Regions from separate parts of the Mesorhizobium sp. CO1-1-7 genome, predicted to be linked through region 2. Evidence: predicted binding sites of a transcription regulator. Region 2 holds the regulator's gene; each other region holds the start of a gene.

Region 1 (3,275 bases), on a different contig from region 2:
CAGGCAGTGGTTCACGCCGAAGCCGTGGCTGATCACCGACTGCGAGATCGACCTCAGGCCGGGCGGCCTGTTTCGGACACGCATGCAGTCGCCCGACGGCAAGGAGGTCAGTGACCGCCACTGCTGCTATCTGGAAATCGTGCCCAACGAGCGGCTGGTGTGGACGGATGCGCTGCTGCCCGGCTATCGACCCTCGGGCGAGCCTTTCATCACCGCGGTCATTTCGCTCCATCAGGATGGCCAGGGTACGCGCTATACCGCCACAGCCATTCACCGTGACCAAGCCACCCGCGACAACCATGAAGAGATGGGTTTCTTCGACGGCTGGGGCACGGTGGCCGATCAACTTGCGCAGTATGTGAAGACGATTTGAACGCTCCCAGCGGCCAGAGGATCGCTCTGGCCGCCGTGCAAATTTTCAACCTTGCCGCAAAGAGAGCAAAGCTGGGAAGACCGATTTCCGGCCTCAGTAGTAAAAGCGCTCTTCGGTGATCTTGCCGTTCTTGACCGTGTACAGGCCAACCTCATCCATGGTGACACGCTCGCCGGTGGCCTTGGGCGTTATGTCAAAGGTGAAGCGCACCGCGAATTGATCGCCGTTGACATAAGGGCCCTCGACCGAGCCGCCATGCACTTCGTGGTTCTCTTGCCACCACTGGCTTTTCTGCCTGAGGGCCTCCTTGCCGTGACTGACGGCCATCGGTCCCTCCATCGCTTCGTAGCTGATGATATCGTCCGCATTGTATTTTTCGGCAGCACCTTCGTTGTTGCCCTGCTTGAGAAGTTCGGTGAACTCCTTGGCGATTTCCGTGACGGTCATTTTTGTTCCTCCTGTTCAGACGCATTGCAAGTAGGGAACCGCTTGCGGACCTGCCATCGCGGACAGGTCGATAGCTGACATGACCCTGTCAGGATGGGGTGTCGCGCGAACCAGCGCGTCCTTCGTTACATCGCAATCAGCGGCCAACGTTCCAGAAAGTCATATTGCGTCAGCCCGCGCAGGCTGTGCACGAGAATGAACTCCCGCGCCACGAAGCTGATCGGCTCGATCGGCAGTTGTGGGATAAGTTTCTGGTCATAGGCAAGGGTCATATGAGGGACGAACCCGTCTGACGCCTTCAGGCCTTCACGCAGCATTTCGGCGCCGAGATTCCCGCTCAGTTCACAAACCGGTCCGTCATCGGCCACAAGCACGAAGGGATGCTTGGCCGGTCGGCCTGTTGTCGCCGGGCGGCCAGGAAAGCTCCTGGCGTGGCGAAAGGTGATCTCAAAAGCAGGCATCTTGACGCGCTGCCCCGATCGGGTGGCCGCAAAGATGATCTTCGACCGCAGCCGCTTGTAGTCCCCGACATGCTGCTGGCTGACATGAAAACGCTCCGGTATCAGCGGTGAGCCGGCTATGCCACATTTGTCGCATAGCCGGCTTTGACAATCAGCAAACCGAAAATAATCCCCTGCCTGCAGAAACACGCCGAAGAAGACACGATCGGGCTTTTTGGGCCGCCTTGGCGGTTCTGGAATTCCGAAATCTAGTTCGCCTTGGTACATTACCTATACGCTCGCCAAGGAACGCCTCCGTTCTGTTCTGGCGCCCAGAACAAAACACGAACAATTCTCTGAGTCAAGTTGGAGTAACCGGACCCTAAGCCCGGTGATGTCCTTGACATCCGGACATCGTGGATGACCCAGTCGGCATATTCGCGGCCACCGCTCGACTGCTTGGATGGGATAGACCTTTGAATGGAATCCGGCGAAAGTGCCGCGCCGACCGGGCCAGCATTTTCGATTCAACGAGGAACCCAACTCATGACCAACCCGACACATCTGCCCGCTGAAGGCTTGTTTGTCGGCCGCGCCAGGAGCGGCGATGCCTCGCACCCCCTGGTCGTCACGGTGCGCGACGGCACCGTCTTCGACATCACATCCAGCGCGGCGCCCACCGTGCGTGACGTCTGCGAATTGGCCGACCCGGCCGGCCATGTGCGCTCGGCCACGGGCAAGCCGATCGGTTCACTCGACGATATCGCGTCCAACAGTTTCGAAGCCACGCGCGACCGGGCAAAACCCTTTCTGCTGTCGCCGGTCGACCTGCAGGCGATCAAGGCTTCCGGCGTCACCTTCGTCGTCAGCCTGCTCGAACGGGTGATCGAGGAACAGGCGCGTGGCTCGGCTGATAAGGCCGACGCCATCCGCGCCGACATTGCGGGTCTGATCGGCCATGATCTTTCGAAGCTCAAGCCCGGTTCGCCAGAGGCGATGGAGATCAAGGCCAAGCTGATTTCGCGCGGCGCCTGGTCGCAATATCTGGAAGTGGGCATCGGCCCCGATGCCGAGATCTTCACCAAGTGCCAGCCGATGGCCTCGGTCGGCTTCGGCGCCGATGTCGGCCTGCATCCGGTTTCGACCTGGAACAATCCGGAGCCGGAGATCGCCATGATCGCCGCCTCGAGCGGCAGGATCGTCGGCGCCACCATCGGCAACGACGTCAATCTGCGCGACGTCGAGGGGCGTTCGGCGCTGCTGCTCGGCAAGGCCAAGGACAACAACGCCTCGGCCTCGCTTGGCCCCTTCATCCGGCTGTTCGACGACACGTTCTCCACCGCCGACGTGAAGCAGGCCGTCGTGCGCCTGAAGGTCGAGGGCGAGGACGGGTTTTCGCTGGAGGGGGCAAGCTCGATGGCCGAGATCAGCCGCTCGCCGGAGGAGCTGGTTGCCGCGGCCATGGGCCCGCATCACCAGTATCCGGACGGGCTGGCGCTCTATCTCGGCACCATGTTCGTGCCGTCGAAGGATCGCGGCGAAAAGGGCAAGGGGTTCACGCACAAGGTCGGCGACATCGTCACCATCTCGTCGGAAAAATTCGGCGCGCTGGTCAACCGCGTGCGGCTGTCGCCCGATTGCCCGCACTGGACCTACGGCGCCAGCCATTTGATGCGCGACCTGGCCAAGGCCGGCCTGCTCTAAGCGGCTCTTTGGGGGCTTTCGCCCTCAGAGACCGCCCAGACGTGATCGGGATAGTCCGCCCGGCTGAGCTCTCGGCGACAATCATCCGACTGCCCGGGAAAAATCATCCCGACTGATGCGATCTGATGGGGTCGCTGATGGCGCCGCGTCAGGCGCCAACTACATCTGCAGATGGAGGCTTGCCATTCGTCGAAAAAGGGAATGCTCTTAGGCATCCGAGCGGCGCTGGCAAAAAGACGCAATCCGGCTGAAGCCGGAACAAGGGACGGATCATCTTCAACCGGGAGGAAATCAAATGCTGACGAGACTAA
Region 2 (3,275 bases):
ACGCGGCCACCGCCGCCAAAGCGATCGCTGCCCGGGTTCCTGACGCGAAAATTCCTGCTGGCGACAGGTGGACTGGCCATGACGTCCATTATCGCCGGCAGCGCCACGGCACTGTTTGCCATCTGGCATTTCCAGCGGGTATCGCCGCTCAGCCTGTTCGCCAATCTGGCCGTGATGCCTATCGTATCGGTCGTGATGTTCCTGGCCGTCGCCAGCGCGCTGTTGATGCCATTCGGATTGGATTGGCCGGCTCTCTACCTCATGGGCAAGGGCCTGACAGCAATGATCGCCGTGTCTGCGTGGATATCGGAGCGCTCTCCGGTCGATGGAGTCGGGCTGATTTCGCAGCAATCCGTGCTGCTGGTCACCGTCGCGCTGGTTATCGCGACGATGGCGACGACATGGCTGCGGCTCGCGGCGCTGCCATTCGCGCTCGCCGGCCTGTTGACTGTGTCGCACACACGCGCGCCCGATGTGCTGATCTCGGAAGATGCGCGGCTGGTCGCGCTGCCGATCGGCAATGGCGAACTGGCCGTCAACCGGGAACGTCCGAACGAATTCGCAACCGACAACTGGAAGCGCGCCCTGATCTCCGAAACAATCGTCAAACCGGAAATGTTCGACACGACAGACAGGCAATTCGATGTTGCCAGTCCCACCGACCTGCCGCCGGGATCGCCCTTCTACTGCCGCGAAGGCCTGTGCCTTGCCAGGCACCCTTCCGGCGCGATCATTGCCTATGTCGAGGACCGCAAGACCACCTGGAAAGCCTGCGCTTTCGCCGACCTGATCATCGTCAATGACGCAACCGCCTATGACGCCTGCCACAATCCACTGGTTCTCGTCGTCACCAAACGGCAGCTCGCCCGCAAGGGAACCGCTGCCGTCTTCTTCAATCCCCAGTCGGCCACGACCCGGGCCGCGATCGCATTCGCCGTCGACGGACCATACCGGCCCTGGCACGAACAGCGAAAATTCTCACGCGAGGCGAGGGGGCTGCCGCCGTACAAAAAACCCGACAAGCCCGATGACAAGCCGGTTCAGTAGCGCCTGATCAACCCGACCAGCTTGCCTTGTACCTTGACCCTGTCCGGCCCGAAAATGCGCGTTTCGTAGGCTGGATTGGCGGCCTCGAGCGCGATCGAAGCGCCTTTGCGGCGGAACCGCTTCAGTGTCGCTTCCTCTTCGTCGACCAGTGCCACGATAATTTCGCCCGGGCTTGCCGTGTCGGCATTGCGGATAATGACCGTGTCTCCATCGAAGATACCAGCCTCGATCATCGAGTCGCCCTTGACCTCCAACGCATAGTGCTCGCCGCCCATGATCATGTCCGGCGGCACCGAGATCGAATGCGTCTGATGCTGGATGGCATCGATCGGCACACCGGCGGCGATACGGCCCATGACCGGGATGGACACGGCTGAAACCGCGTCGTCGTCGTTGCCGGCCGCGGGCAGGCGCGAAGGCGCAGCGGCCGGCCTGATCTGGCGTCCGAGACTGCCTTGGCCAAGGCTGCCTTGGATGACGCTTGGCGAGAACTTCTTTGCCGCATTGAGGCCCGGCGCGATCGAGTCCGGCAGCCGCAGCACTTCCAGCGCGCGCGCCCGATTGGGTAGCCGGCGAATGAAGCCGCGCTCCTCCAGGGCCGTGATCAGGCGATGGATCCCCGACTTGGAGGCAAGATCGAGTGCTTCCTTCATCTCGTCGAAGGAAGGCGGTATCCCGCTTTCCTTGAGCCGTTCGTGGATGAACATCAGCAGTTCATGTTGCTTGCGTGTCAGCATGGCGGCCCCCAAGACATTGAACGAAAGGTTGAACCAGAATCGAAAAAACAAACCCAGAACAAACACTATCTGTTCCAGTTGTGTTCTGCAACCGTTTAAAGTTTAATGAATTTGTTAAGGGGTCTGAAGTTTTTTGCCCGCGACGGCGGGCGGCAACCAGTCCTTTCCGCCGTCGGCAGGCGCATTGAAATCGTTTTGGTTAATGGCCTGTGGCCCATCCGCCGACGAGGCTTTGGCATCAGTTAGTTGGAAGGCTTCTCCTCGGAGGGACGTATAATTCGCGGAGCCATTATTCGCGGAACGAAACGAAACCAAAATGCCAACGATTGGTAGCTTCGGGCGGCCATGGATCGGGGCGTTCGGCGCACTCCGGCCAGCGCGTTCGAATAGGCGTCGCGGAAGCGCTGAAGTTATCCCGAACCCGCCTTCAAGCTGCCGGCGCGAGCGGCGTATCTGGTAGCGCCGCTGTCTTCGCTGTGGACATAGACGTGCAGTGTGTAGCCGATATGCGCCGTCATCAGCGCCTTGGCCCGCTCGACGTCACGGTCGAGCGCCGCTTCCATGATCGCGGTATGGTGTTCGATCGCAATCGCTTCGCGTAGCGCTTCGATTGCCTCTTCATAGCCATCCTTGAGGCCGGCCGCGGCCCGCAGTGTCGGCGCCAGACCAAGAAAGCGATGATGCCGGCGCAGCTGATCCGAGATCGTCGAGCGGAACCGCAACAGCCAGTCGCATGTGGCGGCGCTCAGCAGCGCCGCATGGAAAGCCTCGTGGTTCTCGTCCCATCTGTCGACGGCCGCGTCCGAGGGATCGTCGACCGCCGTCTTGCAACGCGAGAGCCGGTAGTGGGCGGTGACCACGGCATCCTCCCACTCCCTGCCGCCTTTTTCCATCGATTCGAGGAACAGGGGTATCTCGACCACCATCCTGGCGCGTGCCAGATCCTCCAGCTCGGCCCGCGACACCGGAGCCACGGCAAAACCACGATTGCTGATCGCGGTGACCAGGCGTTCGGCCTCGAGCCGCGACAGGGCTTCGCGCAACGGTGTCCAGCCGACGCCATAGGTGCCGCGCAGCGCACTCAGTTTGAGCGGGGCGCCCGGCATGAGGCGCGTGGTCAGGATGTCGCGCCGCAACAGCTGATAGGCGGCTTCCGTTTTTGTGGAACTTGTTTCATCCAGCATCGTGATCAATCCGTCGTCTGGCGAAAGTATATATGATACCGGGTCCTAGCAACAATTATATATAATGTTTGACACAGACCGGCGGACTGACCATGATCGCCGTAGTAGCCGCGTTTCCGAGCGGCCCTGATCAAATCTGGGAGGAAATGATGTTGAAGTCGAAATCCGCTTGGTTGTCGGGTTTGGCCCTGGCGGGCGCATTGATGGTCGGCGCCGGCAGTGCCGCGGCCGATCAGATCCGTATCGGCATTGCCAATTTCGGCGAGCATCCGCAATTGAACGCCGCCATAGCCGGCTTCAAGAAGGC
Region 3 (3,275 bases), on a different contig from region 2:
GCACCGGTCGGCGCTGCACTGGCTTCCGGAATTCGAGGGTATGACGACGATCGAAGAGCAGTAGCGTTCAGTCGTCGCCTTCGACGACCCTCAATCTCAGCTGCCCGGTCTTTGAATCGGCAGCGCGCGGTGCGGCCTCCACCTTGGCAGGGGCGCCGCCGCGCGGGGCGTCGGGCTCGCCTTCTCCGAATTCCAGCGCCTCGATCTTCTGGCCACGCTTGGTCACTTTCGAGGTCGAGACGAGTATGTCTTCGATGTCCTTGGCCGACTGGCCGAAATGGCCCTGCAATTTGCGCACCCGCTCGTCGACACGCTGGACGTCTTCCATCAGCCTGATGACTTCGCCCTGGATCAGATGCGCCTGCTCGCGCATGCGCGCATCCTTGAGGATCGCCTGGATGACCTGGATCGACAGCATCAAGAGCGAAGGCGAGACGATGATGACGCGGGCACGGTGCGCCTTCTGGACAACCGCTTCGAAATTCTCGTGGATTTCGGCGAACACCGATTCCGACGGCACGAACATGAAGGCGGTGTCCTGCGTTTCGCCCTGCAGCAGGTATTTTTCCGAAATGTCGCGGACATGGACCTCGATATCGCGGCGGAAGGCCTGGGCCGCGACCTTCTGCAGGTCGGCGTTATCGGCGGCCCGGATGGCATTCCACGCTTCCAGGGGAAATTTGGCATCGATGGCAAGCGACGGCGCGCCGTTCGGCATTTTCACCAGGCAGTCCGGCCGGCTGCCGTTCGACAGCGTCGCCTGGAATTCGTAGGCGCCGTGCGGCAGGCCGTCGGCGACGATCGCCTCCATGCGCGACTGGCCGAAGGCGCCGCGCGTCTGCTTGTTGGAGAGGATCGCCTGCAGCTGCACGACCTGGCCGGCCAGCGACTGGATGTTGCCTTGCGCGGTGTCGATGACCGCCAGCCGCTCCTGCAGTTTCGCCAGGCTCTCATGCGTGGACTTGGTCTGCTCGGTCATGGTCTGGCCGATGCGGCCGGTCATGGCGTCGAGCCGCTGGCCGATCGACTGCGTCAATTCGGCTTGGCGGGCGCCGAACACTTCGGCGATGGCGCCCATGCGGCCCTGCATCTCGGCCTGGGATTGCAGAATGCCGGCCATCCGCGCCTCGGCGTCGCGGGCATGGTCGGCGGCTTCCGCTGCGGCGACCGCGCGCGCCTTGGCCGAGCGCCACAGCGCGATGACGAGCGCCACGAACAAGCCGAGAAACAGCAATGTGGCGACGGCCAAGACGTGGCCGAGCGTGATAGTCGAGGCGCCGAGCCGTGCGGCGGGCTCCGAAAGGATGGTGCTCAGATCATTCATGTGGACAGCATAGCCGATTCGGCGGTCTGGCACAGATCAAAACGTGAACGAGGCGCAGGCGCACCGGTTGACGCCTTTCTATTGAGGTCTTAGGTGAAACGCCATGCCGATCAAGCCGCTTATCATTCTTCCCGATCCCATCCTGCGCCAGGTCTCCAAGCCGGTGGAGCGCGTCGACGCGCCGGTACGCAAACTGGCCGACGATATGCTGGCAACTATGTATGACGCACCCGGCATCGGGTTGGCGGCAATCCAGGTCGGCGAGCCTCTGCGCATGCTGGTGATCGATCTCGCCAAGGAAGACGAAACCCCGGCGCCACACGTCTTCATCAACCCGGAAATTCTCGAAAGCGCCGACGCGCGGTCCGTCTACGAGGAAGGCTGTCTGTCGATCCCTGATTACTATGCCGAGGTCGAGCGCCCGGCTTCGGTGAGGGTCAAATATCTGGACCGTGACGGCAAGCTGCAGGAGATCGAGGCCGAGGGGCTGATGGCAACCTGCCTGCAGCACGAAATCGACCACCTCAACGGCGTGCTGTTCATCGACCACATCTCGAAGCTGAAGCGCGACATGGTGGTGAAGAAGTTCAAGAAGCTCGCCAGGGACAAGGCGCCAGGCAAGCTGGTGGGATAGGGCAATGCCCCTTCGCGTCATCTTCATGGGCACGCCGGAGTTTTCGGTGCCGACGCTGCGCGCCATCGCCGAGGCTGGCCACGAGATTTCAGCCGTCTACACGCAGCCACCGCGCGCCGCCGGCCGGCGCGGGTTGGAACTGACGCCGTCACCTGTGCAGCGCGAGGCCGGGCGGCTTGGCATCGAGGCGCGAACGCCGGCATCGTTGAAAAGCGAGGCCGAGCAGGCCGCTTTTGCCGACCTCGGCGGCGATATCGCCGTGGTCGTCGCCTATGGATTGCTGTTGCCCAAGGCAATTCTTGACGCACCCCGGCTTGGCTGCGTCAACGGCCACGCATCGCTTTTGCCGCGCTGGCGTGGCGCCGCGCCGATCCAGCGCGCCATCATGGCTGGAGATACCGAGACCGGCATGATGGTGATGCGCATGGAGGCGGGGCTGGATACCGGCCCGGTGGGACTGGTTGAAAAATGCGCCATCGGCCCCGATATGACAGCCGGCGATCTGCATGATCGGTTGATGAGTGTCGGCGCTGCCCTGATGGTGGAAGCGTTGGCGCGGCTGGAACAGAACACCCTGGCATTTACCGCGCAGGCGGCCGAAGGGGTGACTTACGCCAAGAAAATCGATAAATCTGAGACGCGCGTGGAGTGGACACGGCCCGCGGCCGAGGTTCACAATCACATTCGTGGCCTGTCGCCGTTTCCCGGCGCCTGGTCCGAGATTGAAATTGGCGGCCGTATGGAACGGCTGAAACTGCTTCGCTCGACGCTATCCGAAGGCGTGTCGCCTTCGGAAGATTTGGGCGAGTCGGGAGGAATTCTCGATGACCGGCTGACAGTCGCCTGCGGAAAAGGCGCGGTCAGGCTGGTCGAAGTTCAACGTGCGGGCGGAAAGCCCGCCGCCGCGTCGGAATTCCTGCGCGGAGCCAAGATCGAAAAAGGACTGAAATTCTCATGAGCATGATGTCGATACGCGCGGCGACGCCGCGGGACCGCGAGGCCATCCGCCTCGTCGAGGAACACGCTTTCGGCCAGCAGACGGAGGCCGGACTGGTCGACGCGTTGGTGACCGGCGGTGACGCCGTCGTCGAACTGGTGGCGGAAGAGGACGGCCAGGCCGTCGGCCATATCCTGTTTTCGCGGCTGTTCGTTCAGAGCGGCGGTAAGAGTTTTGCCGCCGTGGCGCTTGCGCCGCTGGCGGTGGAGCCTTCCTTCCATGGCAGCGGCATCGGCGGAGCGTTGATCCGCGAGGCCCATATTCGGCTCAAGGACGCCGGCGAGACACTGGCCGTCGTGCTGGGCGATCCGGCCTATTAC

Evidence for each region. Region 2 encodes LexA, which represses DNA repair genes until DNA is damaged. Its sites were predicted from a motif close to TGTTCNNNNTGTGTTCNG; they were not measured.
Region 1: a site for LexA is predicted at 1,594-1,611, ahead of LB516_RS12215 (2'-5' RNA ligase family protein). Genes of this name have one in related genera too.
Region 3: a site for LexA is predicted at 1,357-1,374, ahead of LB516_RS25160 (DNA recombination protein RmuC). Genes of this name have one in related genera too.

The regions. Positions count from the first base shown of each region.
Region 1 covers NZ_JAIUHA010000005.1:106,979-110,253, forward strand. Annotated here, with positions in the region: gene LB516_RS12205 (SRPBCC family protein) at 1-373, shown strand, start outside; gene LB516_RS12210 (nuclear transport factor 2 family protein) at 467-820, opposite strand; gene LB516_RS12215 (2'-5' RNA ligase family protein) at 946-1,548, opposite strand; gene LB516_RS12220 (fumarylacetoacetate hydrolase family protein) at 1,807-2,964, shown strand; gene LB516_RS12225 (substrate-binding domain-containing protein) at 3,260-3,275, shown strand, end outside.
Region 2 covers NZ_JAIUHA010000003.1:35,422-38,696, reverse strand. Annotated here, with positions in the region: gene LB516_RS06790 (ComEC/Rec2 family competence protein) at 1-1,047, shown strand, start outside; gene lexA (transcriptional repressor LexA) at 1,041-1,784, opposite strand; gene LB516_RS06780 (GntR family transcriptional regulator) at 2,195-2,968, opposite strand; gene LB516_RS06775 (ABC transporter substrate-binding protein) at 3,118-3,275, shown strand, end outside.
Region 3 covers NZ_JAIUHA010000012.1:152,790-156,064, forward strand. Annotated here, with positions in the region: gene LB516_RS25155 (GFA family protein) at 1-64, shown strand, start outside; gene LB516_RS25160 (DNA recombination protein RmuC) at 68-1,324, opposite strand; gene def (peptide deformylase) at 1,428-1,958, shown strand; gene fmt (methionyl-tRNA formyltransferase) at 1,963-2,916, shown strand; gene LB516_RS25175 (GNAT family N-acetyltransferase) at 2,913-3,275, shown strand, end outside.